Regions from separate parts of the Hoeflea sp. TYP-13 genome, predicted to be linked through region 3. Evidence: riboswitches for the same ligand, from Rfam matches in the RefSeq annotation. Region 3 holds a riboswitch; each other region holds the start of a gene.

Region 1 (5,643 bases), on a different contig from region 3:
GGTTCCCGGTGGTCCGAAGGCGCGTGCATGGCGTGTGGCAAGCTCCAGTCTTTTGGGCGCATCGGGATGGCTCGACAGAAAATCGAGGCTCTGATCGGCGTCCGCGTCGCCGGCACGAAAACGGCTATAGGCCTCCATGGACTGCAGGAAGCGGGCCGCTGCGTATGGGTCGAAGCCGGCCTGTCCGAGCATGCGCACGCCAATGACGTCGGCCTGCAGTTCCTGCTGCCTTGAAAAGGCGGCGAGCCGCAATTTGCTGCGCGCAATGGCCTGTTGTCCCGCAATTTCATTGGACAGGACCTCGGCGGCGACCTGGCTGGCTATGACTTCGGCTTCCTCGGCCCGCTGGCGCTGAAGGCCGTGATTGGCGGTCACATGCGCCATTTCATGTGCAATGACGGCGGCGACCTCGGATGAATCATTGGCAAGCGCCAACAGGCCGCGGGTGACGTAGAGATAACCACCCGGCAGGGCAAAAGCATTGACCGCGGGGGAATTCAGTATGGTGATCCGCCAGGTCTGTTTCGGGTTCTCCGACACCAATGTCAGGGCGCCGACGATGCGGGCAAGAAGACGCTCGACCTTCTGATCGCTGTATTCGCCGCCATAGCTTGCGACAATGCGCGGATGTTCCTTGGCGCCAAGGCGCGCGCGCGGATCGTTTTTTTCGAGCCGCCCGACCGTCTGCGGATTTGCCGAAGGGCCGATCGATGACGAATTCGTTTCGCTGAGCAGCGACTGGCAGCCGGCCAGCCCAAGGCACAGAACACCCGCCAGCAGCTTTTTCAAAGCCGCCCTGCCGAGCTTGCGGCGCCCCGGTTTCGTTCCGGAAGACCCGTCGATTGGAAGCGAATGCGTGATTTAATCTGTACCTTGTCGGTTCTCGGTGTGTCCTGTCGCTTTCTAGAGCGAGTTGCGCATAAATGAAACCACCTGTTTTTTACCCCTGAAGGCGATTTTCAAGTGACCCGGTCTATTGTCCTCCATGACCGAGATAGTCGGCAAGTCCCGGAATATCGCCCCTGTCAAAAAAGCCGCTTGCAGCGCCACTGGCGACGGTCATACCCTTATCCAAAAAAATAATCGTGTCGGCAATGCCGACAGCTTCTTCCGGCTGATGGGTCACGAGCAACAGGGTCATACCGGTTTCAACTTGCAATTGCCGGATTAATAGCAGCATATCACGGCGTAATCGAGGCCCGAGGGCGGCAAAGGGTTCGTCGAGCAGCAAAACGGATTTCCGGCGCACCAGAGCGCGGGCGATTGCCACGCGCTGGCGTTCTCCGCCCGACAAGGTGCCGGGCATGCGTTTTTCAAACCCGGTAAGGCCGACGCGGTCCAGCGCCGCGGCCACAATTTCCCGATCTGCGGGGTCGGTTGTCAGTTTCGGGCGGATGCCGAGCACCACATTGGTTCCGACATCAAGATGGGAAAACAGGTTGTTTTCCTGAAACACCATCGAGACCGGACGGTCGGCAGGGTCGGCACCGGTGACGTCGGCACCGCCGATACGCACACAGCCGCTATCGGGTTTCTCGAATCCGGCAACAATGTTCAAAAGCGTCGATTTTCCAGCGCCTGACGGTCCGATCACAGCCGAAATCGTGCCGGCGGCAACACGTGTGTCGAAGTGCATCGTGTAGTCGTCACGCGCAAGGAAAACATCCTCTATCGCCAGATCCTGTCCAATCACAATTGCGCTCCGGCTTCACCTTTGCGCCGTTCCTGATCGGCAAACACCATCAGCAGCAGGCAGACTATGCCGAGCATGAGCGCCAGTCCGGCGGCATCGTTGGTGCGGTAGCTGCCCATGCGCTGAAGCAGAAGATAGGGCAAGGTGACGACATCCTGGCTGCCGAAGAGGGCAATGGCGCCGAGATCGCCCAGTGACAGCGCCATGGCAAAGGCGGTTGCCAGGAGAAAGGCGCGGCGAAGTCCCGGCCAGTCGATGAGCAGCAGCCCGTCGAGCCCGGCAATGCCGAGAGATGCGGTAAGGCGCGCAGTGCGGGCCATATGGGTCGTGTGGGCCGGTTCGAGGACCCGGATGACAAATGGCAGAGCCATCAGCGCATTGACCACAATGACAATGACCGGGGCGATAGCGAAGACATCCACCTGGTTGCGCAGCAAAACAAACCAGCCCGCGCCAAGCACGATGGGCGGCACAAGCAGAACCAGGCTGGAGGCGCCGGATGCCAGAATGCGAAAAACACGCGCCCATTTCTTTTGTTTTGCCAGCGGCAGGGCGGCGTAGCGGGCACGCACAAGCATCAATGCCATCGAGACCGACAGAAGCGCCGCTATCAGAGCAATCATCAGACTGGTGGCTATGGCCCGCCAGACGATGGTTTCGCCGAGCAGGCGGCCAAGGTCTGCCAGCAGTCCGGACAGGACGATGGAAACAAGCGGTGCAATGAGGAACAGGGCGCAAGCCGCGATCAGGCCGAAGTCGCAATAGCGTGCACCCGCGCCCTTGCCCGGATAGCGCATGGCCGGCTGACCGAGTGTTGAACTCTCCTCCGGCGCACCGCCGATGAGGGCGAGCAGGGCAAGCAGGAATGATGTCAGCAGCAACTGGATAAGGGCGAGGACAACGGCCCGTTGCGGATCAAAATCGAAGCGCAGCGACTGGTAGATGGCAACTTCTATGGTTGTTGCTCCCGGGCCTCCGCCAAGCAGCAGAACCAGCGTGAAACTGGTGACACACAACATGAAGACGAGGCCGCAGACCGCGGCCAGATGGCTGCGCATGAATGGCCATTCTATCAGCCGGAAGACGGTCCAGGACCCAAGGCCAAGCTGGCTTGCGTTGCGCCAATGTTCGGAAGGTACGCGGTCGAGCTGCGAAAGAAGCAGCCTGGTTGCAAGCGGCATGTTGAAAAAAACATGGGCGATAAGGATGCCGGTCAGTCCATAGATTGAAACGGGGCCGTCCATGCCCATACCCACGAGTGCCGTATTGACGATGCCCTGCCGCCCCCAGATTTCAATCAGCCCGAGGGCCGCAACGATCGGCGGCAGCCCGATCGGCACGGCCAAAAGGCGTAGCAGCCATTTTCGCCCGAAGAATTGCTGCCTGCGGGCAAGCGCGCGTGCAAGCGGTATGGCGACAATGACGGACAGCAGCGTCGACAGGAATGCCTGCAGCAGCGTGAACCGCGTGACCTTCCAGATATAGGTGGAAAAGAACGGCGCCTCGCTATCGGAGGCGCCAGCGGCTGTCAGCAACAGGGCAAGGACGGCGGCACCGATCACAAGGGCCATTGTGCCCAGCACGGCATAGCCCGCGCCTATGCTTGTGGCCATCTGCCGCCTGCCCAGCATTGGTCAGTCACTCATGACCGCAAGCCATTCGTCGACCCAGGCCTTGCGGTTTTCGGATACTTCATCAGCCGAATAAAGCAGCGTCTTTTTGGGTTTCACCAGGTCGCCGAAGGCTGCCGGAAGCGGCTCGGACAGTTTGCCGGCGGGGAACATCCAGTTGGTTGTCGGAATGGCGTTCTGGAACGATGGTCCGGTCATGAATTCAAGGAATTTCCCGGCGAGTTCCTTGTCGTCGGACGATTTGACGAGGCCGGCGACTTCGATCTGCATATAGTGGCCTTCATCGAAGCTTGCGGCCTGGTAGCGGTCGGTCTCCTCGGCAATCATGTGGTAGGCGGGCGAGGTGGTATAGGACAGCACCATCGGAACTTCGCCCTTGGTGAAAAGGCCATAGGCTTCCGACCAGCCGGGCGTGACCGTCAGGACGCGGTCTTTCAGTTTCTCCCAGGCCTCAGGTGCTTCGTCGCCGTAAACGGATTTGACCCACAATAGCAGGCCAAGACCGGGCGTCGACGTGCGCGGATCCTGGATGGCGATTTTCTCATCGGGGTTGCCTTCGACGAGTTCCTTCAGGCTGGCCGGGGGCGTATCGAGCGCGTCGGTGTCGTAAACGACAGCAAAATAGCCGAAATCATAGGGAATGAAGATGTCGTCCGACCAGTTTCCCGGCACATTCACGTTTGACTGGTCAATGCCGCTTGGCTCGAACAGGCCGGTTTTCTTTGCCTCGGTCACGAGATTTGTGTCCAGGCCGAGAACAATGTCGGCCTTTGTGTTGTCGCCCTCGAGCTTCAGACGGTTCAAAAGCGCAACGCCATCGGCAATGCCAACCCAGTTGAGGGTGCAATCGCACTCCGCTTCGAAGGCTTTTTTTACGACCGGGCCCGGGCCCCAGTCCGAAACGAAGCTTTCGTAAGTGTAGACGGTTAACTCGCGATCGCCAGCGATTGCGCCGGTGGCGAGCGACGCGCCGGCAAGGACCGCAGCAAAAGCGGTTGTGAAACGGTGTGGTTTGACGGGCATAAGCGCCTCCTTTGATAGTGTTATCCGGGAAAAAGGCGCTTTGTTGCGTCTAATCCCTCCGCCGGTGCAAGCCGGATCAGGTTCCTCGGGTTGGCGTGAGCCTCTCAGCAAACCGCATCTGCGGCTGGCACCCCGTTAGAGCAGGAACCGTCATAATCGGCCTTGCCAGCGCTGGCAAGTGCGGGAAAAGCTGCTATGTGCTTCGGACAATGAAGAGTAAGACGACATTTTTGATCCTGCTCGGCGGGAATCTGGAAAAAACCGCCCGGCTGCGGCAGCAAATCGCCGGGGCGCGGGTGATTGCCGCCGATGGCGGCATGTTTCATGCACATGGTCTGTCGCTGAAGCCGGAAATGTGGGTTGGCGATTTCGATTCTTCGCCTGAAGAGCTCCAGCAGCGCTGGTCAGGGACGCAGCGAAAACCGTTCCCCGCCGCCAAGAACCTGACGGACGGGGAGATTGCCGTCGAAGAGGCACTGGCCCTTGGAGCGGAGAGAATTATTCTGGCCGGTGCGCTCGGAGGCGAACGCAGCGACCATGCGTTTTTCCATATGACCCTTGCCTGCGCACTTCTTGGGCGCGGCGTCGGTGCGCTGTTGACATCGGGCCTTGAGGAAGGCTGGCCGCTCGGTCGCGGCGCGCAGATCATCGACCTGCCGCCATCGTCGATGTTCTCGATCCTGAATTTCGACGATGTGTCAGGGCTGAATATTGAGGGTGCGCGGTATCCACTCAAGCAATACGACCTGCCGTTTGGTTCCTCCCGGACAATTTCGAACGTTGCGGAAGGCCCGGTCACAATCACAATTGACTCCGGAACCGCGCTGTTGGTGGCGCGCCCGTTCGATCTTTCCGGCAGGTAACAATGGCGCCACCGATCCTTAAACTCGACGATATCCATCTGACGTTCGGCGGCACGCCGCTGCTCGCCGGTGCCAATCTGCAGATTGAGGCGGGCGAACGCATCTGCCTTGTCGGCCGCAATGGCTCAGGCAAATCGACGCTCATGAAAATCGCCGCGGGAATGGTCGAGGCGCAGTCCGGCGAGGTATTCAGGCATCCGTCGACGACAATTCGATATCTGGAACAGGCGCCGGATTTTGCCGGCCATGAGACGGTGCGTTCCTACGCGGAGGCGGGGCTTGGCCCGGGCGATGATCCGCATCGGGTGAGCTATCTGCTCGAGCATCTCGGCCTTTGCGGCGATGAGGTGCCGGAGCGCCTTTCAGGCGGTGAAGCACGGCGGGCGGCGCTGGTGCGCGTGATGGCGCCCGAACCCGACATTCTGCTTTTGGA
Region 2 (5,643 bases), on a different contig from region 3:
CAGTTTCAACTCGGCTTCCACGGCAAGACCGGCTGCCGGTGCGCCATAGAGGAAACGGCCATCGATCCCCGCCTTTTCCGCCACACCCGCCACCAGCTGATTTCTTGGCAGTTCCAGTTCGAATTCAATGCGGTCGGGTCTGAAATCCTCGACCAGAAAGCGGGTTTCGCTCAAATGGGAACCCTTCGGATCGGCAAATGTCCTGACGGTCCACGATCCGTGCATGGCGTTGGCCGGCAGATCGAGATCAAGCTCGTAGCCGCCGGCGGTTCCGCCGGTGCGCACCACACGCTGCTCTTCCTTGCCGTCCGGCCGCAGCACGACGAAGGTCAGCGGCAGATTGGCAACGGCCATGGCTTCATCATCGCGTATGATGGCAGCGAGATGCGCCGTTTCACCTGCCCGGTAAATACCCCGGTCCATCCAGGCAAATAGATCGAGCGGTCCGGGCGACGCTCGTCCGGTCACGCCTCGGTCGGAAAGATCGAAGCCGGCGCGTGACAGATCCAGGAAGACGAAATCGCCATCCCCGCTGTCTGCGGTGACAATTGCCGGTTCGCGCCCGTGTTTGCCGCGCACCAGACCGGCGGCAAAGTCGGCGCGCCCGTTTTCATCCGTGGTCGACTGCCCGAGCACCTCGTTGTTGCGCGCAAGCAAGGTCAGGCTGACCCTGGGTGCCGGTTTTGCCGAATCGAGCGATCGGGCAAAGACATGAAGCCCCCCGCTGCCGGAAAAAGTCGAAAGGCCGATATCGGAAACCACCAGCCACTGGGTCGCACGGCTGCGCCAACTGTCGAGCCGCTCACCCGCGACCCGTGCCGTCATCACGTAAACACCCGGTTTTCGTTCCGGCACCGCCTCGTCGATGGGAAAACTGGTCGTGGTTTCGCGGTTGAGTTCGTTCTGGGTCTGCAGCTCGCCCTGCCAGACGAGCTCACCCAGCTCGTCGCGAATACGGTCGGCATCATAGGCATCAAGCTGCCGCAAAAACTGCGACTGTGCCATCACGGCGGCCAGCGAGCGGCTGCCGATCCGGTAAAGCTCGATCGCAACAGCGTCAGCATTGACGCTGACCACCGGAACACCCTTGCGCCCGGCGCCGGGCAGGACGAAACGGTCGCCATCGAAACGCACCGTCGGCGACCGGTCGCGGATATAGGCGTTGATGGTAACCGGCGCCTCTAGGACTTCGCCGACCTCTGCCGGCAGCCCGGCCCTCAGTGTCAGCCGGTAGTTTTTTCCGTGTGCCAGACCGTCGGCGCAGATTTCCCGGTCTCTCGCAACCACATTGTCGGCGGCGCGCCCGTCGATCGTAACGTAAGACGCATAGTCAACGCCGGCCGCAGCCAGCGGATCCGAAAAGTGCACGCAAAGACGCGCTGACGCGCTGTCGGCATCGACCTGATGTTCGATGACACGAAAGCCCCTGCGCGCCCTGAGGTCCTGGAAGTCCGCCCTCACGCGCCGTGAATCGACCAGCGACAGGCTCTCCTTGTAGGCCTCAAGCGCTGGCCGGTACTGCTGGCGTTGCTCAAGCGCCTTTGCCAAAAGGTCGAGTGCTGTGGCGCGGGTTTGCGTATCGCGCGAAATCTCGTAGCCGTTGAGGGCTGCCGATGTCGCGGTGCGCTGCAGCTGGTAGTCGCTGCGGTTGGAGCGGATCAGGTAGTTGATGGTGGCGTTGGAAAGGTCCAGCCAAAGTCCGGCGTCCGTGGGATCGATTGCGAGTGCGCGGCTGAAATGATCGATCGCCCCCCCGTCGTCCCCTGCCGAAAGTGCGCTGCGCCCCGCGGCAACTGTCGCCAGCAAGCCGGTTTCAGCATCCGGCCGGTTGACAAGACTGGTTTTCAGCCGCGCCGCTTCTGAATACAGGCCGCCCGGGAGAAACCCGAGTTTGGGTGGCGCACCGATGTCAGGCGCCGAGGTGGTGGAGACGACCTTTCCGGCGATGGCGCCGTCGAACGAATCCAGTCGGTTGAAATCCGATTTGAGAAAACACCACTGCGCATTGGTGTTGTAGGTGAAGGCCCGGCAATCGTCGTCGGCAAGACACATGGCCTTGCAGCGGTCGAGCGTGACCTCTTTTTCCGCCCGCAGGTCGAAACCATAAAAATCGGCATTATCATAGGTTTCGATCTGCCGCGTGTCGGCGGCAAAGCCGCTACCGGCGAGCACACCAATTGTCACAGCGACAGCCGCCGCCTTGAAATGCCTGAACATCAATTCCTCCCATCAAGGACAGATTCCTCAAATAGAACGCAACAGGAAAGTGCGAAGATTTCAAGACGTTTAGTAAAAACAATCGCCTCACGGCACTTAGGTTGTTGACATCATAACCGCCTTGGAGTGGATTGCCGTTACCGGGGTGCCGCAAGGCTGAGACCATACCCGTTGAACCTGATCTGGATAATGCCGGCGAAGGGAGTTGATCGCACATGACGATACCCAACATTCTGACGATTGCAGGTTCCGACCCCTCGGGCGGCGCCGGAATCCAGGCGGATCTAAAGACCATCGCCGCCAATGGCGGTTACGGCATGTCGGTCGTTACCGCCCTGACGGCACAAAACACCGACGGTGTCAGAAGCATACAGATCGTGGACTGCGCGTTCGTCCGTGATCAGATAACGGCTGTTTTGGATGACATCCGCATCGATGCGATCAAGATCGGCATGCTGGCAAATGCCGGCTTGATTAGCACGGTTGCCGATTGTCTCCGTCGGGCCGAAGGTGTTCCCGTTATCCTCGATCCAGTATGCATGGCAAAAGGCGGGGCGCGGCTGCTCGAACCCGGCGCAATCAGCGCCCTGAAGAGTGAACTGGCTCCTCTGGCCACGATACTCACGCCGAATCTTCCGGAAGCCGCCGAGTTGCTTGCCATCGACGAGCCCGCGAGCCGCAAAGACATGACCCTGGCGGCCAATGCGCTCCTGTCGTTTGGTTCACGCAACATCCTTCTGAAGGGCGGGCATCTCGGCAGTCGCAAGAGTTGCGACCTGCTGGTCTCAAATGACACACAGGCGTGGCTCGAAGCCGAACGGATCGACACCGCAAACACCCACGGCACCGGCTGCACACTGTCTTCCGCGATTGCCACGCTCATGCCGCAGAGCACCTCGGTCCTCGAGGCCGTCGCCGCCGCCAAGGATTACATCCACGGCGCCATACTGCACAGCGGCATGCTCTCGGTCGGTCGCGGACACGGTCCGGTGCATCATGCCTGGCGGCGGGTCTGAACCGGCCCGCCAACATCGTTACTTCCGATGTTCGGCAGTGCGGTTTCGAGCCTTCGAACGACCTTACAGAATTTCCGACTTTTCAACCTGGATCTTCGATTGCAAGATAATCGGTACAGTTTCAGAGATGGGCGATCTCCGCTGGCACCAACCGGCACCCCGGGATCCGGTCCTGCTCCATTGAGCCGTAAGCCGCATGAAGCCACCGGTAATGCAGCGTGTCGCTTTCGACGATTCCTTCGAATTCGGAAACGCCCAGGCCGTATGTCGATCTCCCGCGGCCATCGCACTGATCTCAACCGAGGACAGGCCGTTTGCAGTATAGTCCGCGGCGGTAGCCTCAAACGCATTAGCAAAATCGCTGAGGCGTCCAGCGGATGCATGCGTGCGGCCAGACGTAACCCAGGCTCGGCATTGGAGCAAAGTCCTCCCGGGCCTCCTACCATTCAATTCCTGCGTGAATTATACGGCGACATCAAGAGCGTACGCGGATTGAAGACAGGCCGCGCCAGGTCATGGAATATCAGAATTTCAAAGTGTGATGGCGGAGAGGAAGGGATTCGAACCCCCGATACGGTTGCCCGTATGCCGCATTTCGAGTGCGGTGCTTTCAACCACTCAGCCACCTCTCCGCTTCGTGGTATGCGCATGGATATGCGGGCGCTGTAATAACGATTCAAGACCGCTGACACAAGAGGCTTGTTGCACAATGGCGACCGGAAATTAATTCCTGAAAATCGGCTTTTGCCGGCAATGGGCCGAAGATGTATAAGGGGCGGTTGCAGGCATACGCGCAACGGTCTTCGAAAGCGGCAAAAATCACCCCTCCCGCCTTGACTTGGACGCGTCTTTCCCGTATCTCCCGGCTATCCATGGCGTGAGGCGACTTGCGCCATCTGTTTTGTCGGGCTCAGGCAATGTCAAAACGGCTTCGGGAAAATCCGCCATATGGCGCTTTCGGGTCTGATTTGGACTGTTGGCAAGATCTGGCGATCATTCGCAATCGACTGAATAAAAAGACGGCTGTGCGGTTCTCCGCGACAAGCCGGACCGAGCATGGAAAGGCTAAAAAATGTTCGCAGTCATCAAAACAGGCGGAAAGCAGTATACTGTTGCCGCTGACGACCTTCTGAAGGTCGAAAAGCTCGCCGGCAATGCCGGTGACACAGTTGAATTCACGGAAGTTCTGATGGTCGGTGAAGGCGCCGATGCAACCATCGGCAAGCCCTTCGTAGACGGCGCGCTGGTTACAGCCGAAGTTGTCGAGCAGGGCCGTGCGCGCAAGGTTATCGCGTTCAAGAAGCGCCGCCGGCAGAACTCCAAGCGGACCCGCGGTCATCGTCAGCACGAGACCACAATCCGTATCGCCGAAATTCTGACGGGTGGTGCCAAGCCGAAGAAGGCTGCCGCGCCGAAGAAGGCCGCAGAAAAGAAAGCTGCGGAAAAGAAGGCTGATGCAGCGCCGAAGGCAAAGGCTGCGGAAAAGCCAAAGGCGGCAGCTCCCAAGGCTGCAACCAAGGAGAAGGCTCCGGCAAAGGCGAAAGCCGCCGATGATGCGCCGGCAGCAATCTTCTCGGCACCCAAGGGTGATGCCGACGACCTGAAGAAGATTTCCGGTGTCGGCCCGGTCCTTGAAAAGAAACTGCATGCATTCGGCGTTACGCAGTATGCTCAGATCGCAGCCTTTTCGAAGGATGATATCGCCAAGCTCGACGAAGCCCTGAATTTCAAGGGCCGCATTGAGCGCGACGACTGGATCGGCCAGGCCAAGGCGCTGGCTGAGGCAGCGAAATAACCGGGTTCGAGGATTAAAGGAGTAGACCAATGGCACACAAAAAAGCTGGCGGTTCATCGCGCAACGGACGCGATTCAGAGTCCAAACGCCTCGGCGTGAAGAAGTTTGGCGGCGAAGCCGTCATTCCGGGCAACATCATCGTGCGTCAGCGCGGCACAAAGTGGCATCCGGGTCAGGGCGTCGGTCTTGGCAAGGATCACACGATTTTTGCGGTCGTGGAAGGCAATGTGAGCTTCCGCACGAAAGCCAACGGCCGCTGCTATGTGTCCGTAATGCCGCGTGCGCAAGCAGCAGAATAGCCGGTTGAAACAGCCGGCGTCTCATCGACCCGGCTGACATTTTTCAGGCCAAAAGTTCAAGGGGAGATGGGACAACCATCTCCCCTTTTCATTTGCAACCGGAGGACTGAAAAATGGAATTGGAAAGTCAGGACGACGAAAGCCATCATGAACGGGGCGGATGCCCGGTTCTGGTTACCGAAAGGCTGGTTTTAAGGACCCCGCATCTCGAAGACACAGACGCACTTACCTGTCTCGCCAACAATGCCCGGGTCGCTACGATGGTATCGCGCATGCCGCATCCCTATACCCGCAAGGACGCCACGGATTTTATCCG
Region 3 (5,643 bases):
GTGTTGAAGACCTCGCGGGCCATATGGGCGGTCGTCACCGCCTCCTTCACTGTGTGACATCCCGCCGTATTGGGCAGGACCGGAACACCGAGAGACTGAATGAGTGACCAGAATTGCCCGCCCGAGCCGGTCGCTGTAGCAGCGCCCGCAGCTTCGCGCCGCAGTGACACCGTTACAGCCGACGCGCCACCGGCCCGGACGGCTTCGCCAAGTATTTCAGGCGAAGGATATTGTGCGGTTCCAAGTATGAGCCGCGACGGCAGTTTTTCCCCGTAGACTTCAAACATCGTCAGCCCCCCTGCATCGGCGCCAGTATTTCGATGCGGTCGCCCTCGTTGAGCGCAAAGCCAGCGCGCTCGTCTTTTGTGATGAGTACACCGTTGACCGCGGTCGCCAGCCACTCGCCCTCATATGAAAGCTCATCCAGCAAGGCGCCGAGGTCCTGCGCCGACACAACGGCGCGTTCGCCGTTGACTTCCAGCGTTTTGTCATCCACCGCTCATCCCTCCCCTTGCCATCGCCTGCTGCGCCGCTTCCTGTGCCAGCACCGGTGCGAGCAGGAACCCGTGACGGTAAAGACCGTTGAGGCGGATAACGTCGTTATGTCCGGTCACCCGCGGAAAATTGTCCGGATAGGCCGGGCGAACTCCGACACCGATCTCGACGACTTCGGCTTCGCCGAATGCCGGGTGAAGCGCATAGGCAGCGTTCAGCAGCTCCATCAATGACCGGGCGGTCACCGAGCCGTCGGCTTCGCTCTCAACCATCGTTGCACCCACCATGAAGAGCCCGTCGCCGCGCGGAACGACATAGACCGGAATGCGGGGGTGAAGCAGGCGCACCGGCCGTGACAGGGTGATGCCCTGCACGCGCATCAGGAGCATCTCGCCACGCACGCCGCGCAGGCCCGTGGCCTCGCTCGCCATTCCGGTACAATCGATTTCGCAGTCGAATTCTTCAGCGCACGACCCGTCATCACCAAATCGGAACGCAACGCCGCCGTTTTCGAGCTGCCGCCACAGAGTCAACATGGCCGCCCGCGGATCCATGTGTGCCTCCTCGGCAAAAAACAGCCCGTTTCGGAAGCGGCCTGAAAGATCAGGTTCCAAGTCGCCGATTTCACCAGCGCTTATCTTTTCGTAACCGGATGTGCGGCTTGCAAACCGGTCGAGTTCGGCGCGATCGCGCCCGGCGGCAACCACCAGCGTTCCCATGCGCTCCACATGGCTTGGCAAGACGCTTTCCCACCAGTCCGTTGCCTTGATTCCAAGCTCAAGAACCTTCTGATCGGCATTTTCCCGCTCGCACCAGGGTGCGAGCATGCCTCCGGCATACCAGGATGCCATGCCGCCTGCCCGGTCCTGACGTTCCGCGACGGTTACGGAAGCGCCACGCCGCATCAACTCAAATGCTGTCGTCAGTCCTGCAACACCCGCTCCCCTGATCAGCACCCTCATGACATGCCCCATGCCAAAGCGGGTTCTTCGGGTTGATCCGTTTTGCAAGTCTCCGGTGCGCAGCACAACATCATAGGCTCCTCAGCTCGACACATGGACGATCCTGAAAATGCTGATATTGCGGGAATGTGAAATGCGCCGCCGAGTATAGGAACTAGACTGAAACAGTCCGCGAACGCCTGCACCATCCCTACGCCAGCATGAACTGGATCAGGTTCAACGGGTCACTGCGCCGCAACGCCAGCAGTATCTCAGCCCCTTGCCGGGACTCCCCTGGTGAATGGCAAAAGCATTCCAATGCCGACCCGCTTTGTCAAGGCGAATATCCGGGCCAACAGTATGGATCGATGCATGCGGCAAACCGTGAAGCGCCCTCACAATCCGCTACTGATACACATCGCGTGCGACATAGAATCGCATTCTCCAAATGGCGGATTACTTGGAATGTTTGAACCTGTACTTTGCCGGCGCTTCGGCTAATTTGCTCAACAAGTGCTGAATTCGCCCTGGGGCGAAACCTCAGGGGGAAGGCATCCCCAAACCAATTTGCCTGGCGATCCGGAAGCAATGCGTTTCCGGTGATGCTGAAAGGCGCGGCGAAGCTTTGAGGCAAGCCGTCAGAGTGCGATCGCGATTGTCGCATGGAGATGAAATGAAGAGTTTTAACGAAGAAACCGTGCTGTCGGTTCATCACTGGAATGACACGCTGTTCAGCTTCAAGACGACCCGTGATGCGGGTTTCCGTTTTCGCAACGGCGAATTCACCATGGTCGGCTTGCAGGTGGAAGGCCGCCCGCTGCTTCGCGCCTATTCCATGGCGAGTGCCAACCATGAGGAAACGCTTGAGTTTTTCAGCATCAAGGTTCCCGATGGACCTTTGACCTCAAGGCTTCAGCACCTGAAGGAAGGCGAAGCCGTCCTGATTGGCACGAAGCCGACCGGAACGCTCGTCACTGACAATCTGCTGCCGGGTAAAAACCTCTATCTTCTTGGAACCGGAACCGGGCTGGCACCGTTTTTGAGCCTGATCAAGGATCCGGCCGTTTACGAACAGTTCGAAAAAGTCGTGCTTGTCCATGGCGTCCGCTTCACCAAGGACCTCGCCTATCAGGACTACATCACCGACGAATTGCCCAATGACGAATATCTCGGCGAAATGGTCAGCGAACAGCTGATCTATTATCCGACGGTTACACGCGAACCCTTCCGTCACAATGGCCGTATCACAGAGCTGATGGAAAACGGCAAGCTGTTCGATGACATCGGCCTGCCGCAGATCGACAAGGAAAACGATCGTGTCATCCTTTGCGGTGGTCCGAAGATGCTTGAAGACACCCGCACCTTCTTTGAAAGCCGCGGTTTTACTGAGGGAACACGCGCCAATCTCGGCAGCTTCCTCATCGAAAAAGCGTTTGTGGAGAAATAACCGTCTGCCTGTTTCGTTCGCCGACAAACATATAGGCGAATGTTATCAACAATGGCTTCTAACCATTTGTAATTTCTTATATAACCCCTCCCAAACAACTATGTAGCGCCTGTCTTTCGGTAGTCGGGCGCTTTTTTTGTGGATCTGTGTCACGAGATGGTCATTCTCCGAATCAAGAAGTACCGATGCAACGCAACAACCGGGAGCAGGCTACTTGGCAGCCAGACAATCGAGCCGCAACAGAGCTGTGAACATAAGACGGGTCCTGCTTTCAACCCTGCTGCTCGTCTTTTTGGCCGCGGCGGTCGTATTTTTGGCGGCTCCTTACTTACCTCGCCTTTTGTATGAGGGCTATCCCGCGCAGCGTTGGCCGGCTTCCGGCAGCCATGTGACGGTCGCTGGTTCCGATACAGACCCCCTACCCGATGTTTCCGATCGGACCGGCCCGCTCGGTGTTCGGTCGAAGGCTCTGTTTGAGGAGCGCGGTGGTCATGCAATGCTGATTTGGCAGGGCGGAGAACTGCGCACTCGGCATTTTTCCAACGGCGCAGACGCAAATACCCGGTTCAACTCCTTTTCAATGGTCAAGTCGCTCATTGGCGCCCTCATTTTGCGGGCGCATGCGGACGGTCTCATTGCCGATCTTTCCAATCCGATCGGCTTGTATCTCTCCAATATCGGGGACGACTCGCTTCGCCGTGTCCCGATTGAACGGTTCCTGACCATGAGAAGCGGCGTGGCGCTCGAGACGGTGGACATCAAGGCGACGCCGGAAGCCGAACTCAAGCCCATTGAAGACTACGCCCTCAATCCATTCAGCCCGCTGGCACGGCTGCATATGGAGGGGCTCGCCCCGCTGGCGACCGATTTGCGTTCTTCCGCGGAAAATGTCGGCCGATACGACTATCAGAATGTGAATACCGCCATTTTGGGCCGGCTGGTTTCCACGCTTTACAAAAAACCGCTGGAGCTCGTTCTTTCCGATATGATCTGGAAGCCGAGCGGAGCCGGCAATGCATTTTGGCGAACGCCGGGCCCGGATCTACCGGTTTCGGCCTACTGCTGCCTGTTTGCCAGGCCCGGAGACTGGGTCAGGGTCGGCGTGTTCCTGATGCACAACGGCACGCCGGACCGGCCGTTTTTACCCACATCACTGTGGAACCTCTATTTCGGCTCATCGATGCTGGGCGAGCAACTGGTGTCCGGTCACTACGGCACGCATGTCTTTCACAATATTCTCGACCGCCAGGGTGAAAAGCTGCAGGGGCCTTTCACCTACATGATCGGCCGTGGCGGGCAAATGACCTATATGATGCCGCAGCAGGATCTTGTCGTTGTCCGTTTCGGCGAAGGCTATCCTCTGCTTCACTCAACGCTATACGGCGCCTGGGACAGCATCCAGCCATAGTCGTGCACACAATCTGCACGAATCTCCTGAGAATCTGACAATCCCCGCCATACCCGGCTCGCATCTCGCGACGATACCGTTGCGATGACTGTGCGAACGACACGCCCTGTGAAGCTGCGACAACCGATTCTAGCGAAAACTGTACCCGATCGCCTCAAGCGTGACGGGTGGTGGTTGTCCGCTCCGCCTGCCGGCCGATCCTGCGGCCGCCCTCTACGCGGCGGCCCGCTCATGGCCCGAAATTCAATCAAGGGGGACACCTGACATGCAAACCGACACCATTGCCGATTTGCCGGATGCCACAGCAGTAGCGGCCCGGCACAGACCGACGCCATGGCATGCGCTCGGTATCACCCTCGGATTGGGCATTTCGGCGGACCTGCTCCTGCTCGGATATCTGCCGGGGATTTCGCTGCCCCTGTTCCTTGTTGCGGTTGCCTTTTGTGCGGTCGTTTCACGCAAGAGATCCGAACTTGCCGACGCGCGAACGCTGATTCTGGCCGGGTCAGTCCTTCTTACTGCGTTGGTACCTCTTGTTGAAAACCTCAGCCCGTTATCAGTGGCAATCGGCCTTTGTGGCCTTTGTCTGTTCACACTGATGATTACCGGATCGCTGGTCCCGTCAGTGGCGGCAAACCTGAGGAACGCAGCGGCGCTTCTCTTCAGCGGCCCCTTCACATTTTTGCCGACTGTCGCGGTTGCCTGCGGATCAGCGGCGGCGCATCGCAGGGTGAACGGATCACAGTGGGTCACCTGGGTGCTGCCCATTGGCCTGGGCGTCGTTTTCCTGCTCCTGTTTCAGGCAGCAAATCCGATCATCGATGCGTGGCTGCACAGCATCGACTTCCTGGCCATGTTGGACAACATTGATTTTGGGCGTGTCCTTTTCATCGTAGCCATGATGACCTTGTGCTGGCCGTTTCTTCAATCGCGGACGCCCGCAACGCGGTTTCATCTTTTCAGACGAACCAGAAATCCGGCTGTGCAGAATCAGCCTGCCGTTGATGCCGGAATAAAGGAAAAATCCAGAACCGATGCGCATTCCGGCCTGTTCGGCCGAACGGCAATCCTGCGCTCGCTGGTGTTGTTTAACGCACTCTTTGCAGTTCAAACAGCACTGGATCTCACCTATCTGTGGGGCGGGCGGGCACTTCCGGGCGGCATGAGCTTTGCCGGTTATGCCCATCGTGGAGCCTATCCGCTGGTTGTCACGGCGCTGATTGCTGCCGGCTTCACGCTCATTGCCATGCGCCCGGGCAGCCAGACGGAGCAATTCAAGCCAATACGAAACCTTGTACTGCTGTGGACCGGGCAAAATGTGCTGCTGGTCATTTCGTCCATATTCAGGCTCG

What was found. Region 3 has a riboswitch for thiamine pyrophosphate ahead of thiO (glycine oxidase ThiO). Riboswitches for the same ligand answer to the same signal wherever they lie in the genome.
Region 1: linked by a shared signal. The riboswitch ahead of thiB (thiamine ABC transporter substrate binding subunit) and the one ahead of thiO (glycine oxidase ThiO) in region 3 are both predicted to bind thiamine pyrophosphate.
Region 2: linked by a shared signal. The riboswitch ahead of thiD (bifunctional hydroxymethylpyrimidine kinase/phosphomethylpyrimidine kinase) and the one ahead of thiO (glycine oxidase ThiO) in region 3 are both predicted to bind thiamine pyrophosphate.

What each region holds. Positions count from the first base shown of each region.
Region 1 covers NZ_JBFRBB010000005.1:215,759-221,401, reverse strand. The annotation lists gene ABVT35_RS24090 (M48 family metalloprotease) at 1-789, opposite strand, end outside; gene ABVT35_RS24085 (ATP-binding cassette domain-containing protein) at 974-1,636, opposite strand; gene thiP (thiamine/thiamine pyrophosphate ABC transporter permease) at 1,690-3,306, opposite strand; gene thiB (thiamine ABC transporter substrate binding subunit) at 3,328-4,347, opposite strand; TPP riboswitch at 4,384-4,492, opposite strand; gene ABVT35_RS24070 (thiamine diphosphokinase) at 4,557-5,210, shown strand; gene ABVT35_RS24065 (ABC-F family ATP-binding cassette domain-containing protein) at 5,213-5,643, shown strand, end outside.
Region 2 covers NZ_JBFRBB010000005.1:286,516-292,158, forward strand. The annotation lists gene ABVT35_RS24375 (MG2 domain-containing protein) at 1-2,217, opposite strand, end outside; TPP riboswitch at 2,349-2,438, shown strand; gene thiD (bifunctional hydroxymethylpyrimidine kinase/phosphomethylpyrimidine kinase) at 2,433-3,233, shown strand; tRNA gene ABVT35_RS24385 (tRNA-Ser) at 3,776-3,865, opposite strand; gene ABVT35_RS24390 (50S ribosomal protein L21) at 4,306-5,028, shown strand; gene rpmA (50S ribosomal protein L27) at 5,058-5,327, shown strand; gene ABVT35_RS24400 (GNAT family N-acetyltransferase) at 5,441-5,643, shown strand, end outside.
Region 3 covers NZ_JBFRBB010000001.1:1,759,892-1,765,534, reverse strand. The annotation lists gene ABVT35_RS08375 (thiazole synthase) at 1-287, opposite strand, end outside; gene thiS (sulfur carrier protein ThiS) at 290-496, opposite strand; gene thiO (glycine oxidase ThiO) at 489-1,457, opposite strand; TPP riboswitch at 1,627-1,742, opposite strand; gene ABVT35_RS08360 (ferredoxin--NADP reductase) at 2,110-2,883, shown strand; gene ABVT35_RS08355 (serine hydrolase domain-containing protein) at 3,098-4,291, shown strand; gene ABVT35_RS08350 (DUF4173 domain-containing protein) at 4,557-5,643, shown strand, end outside.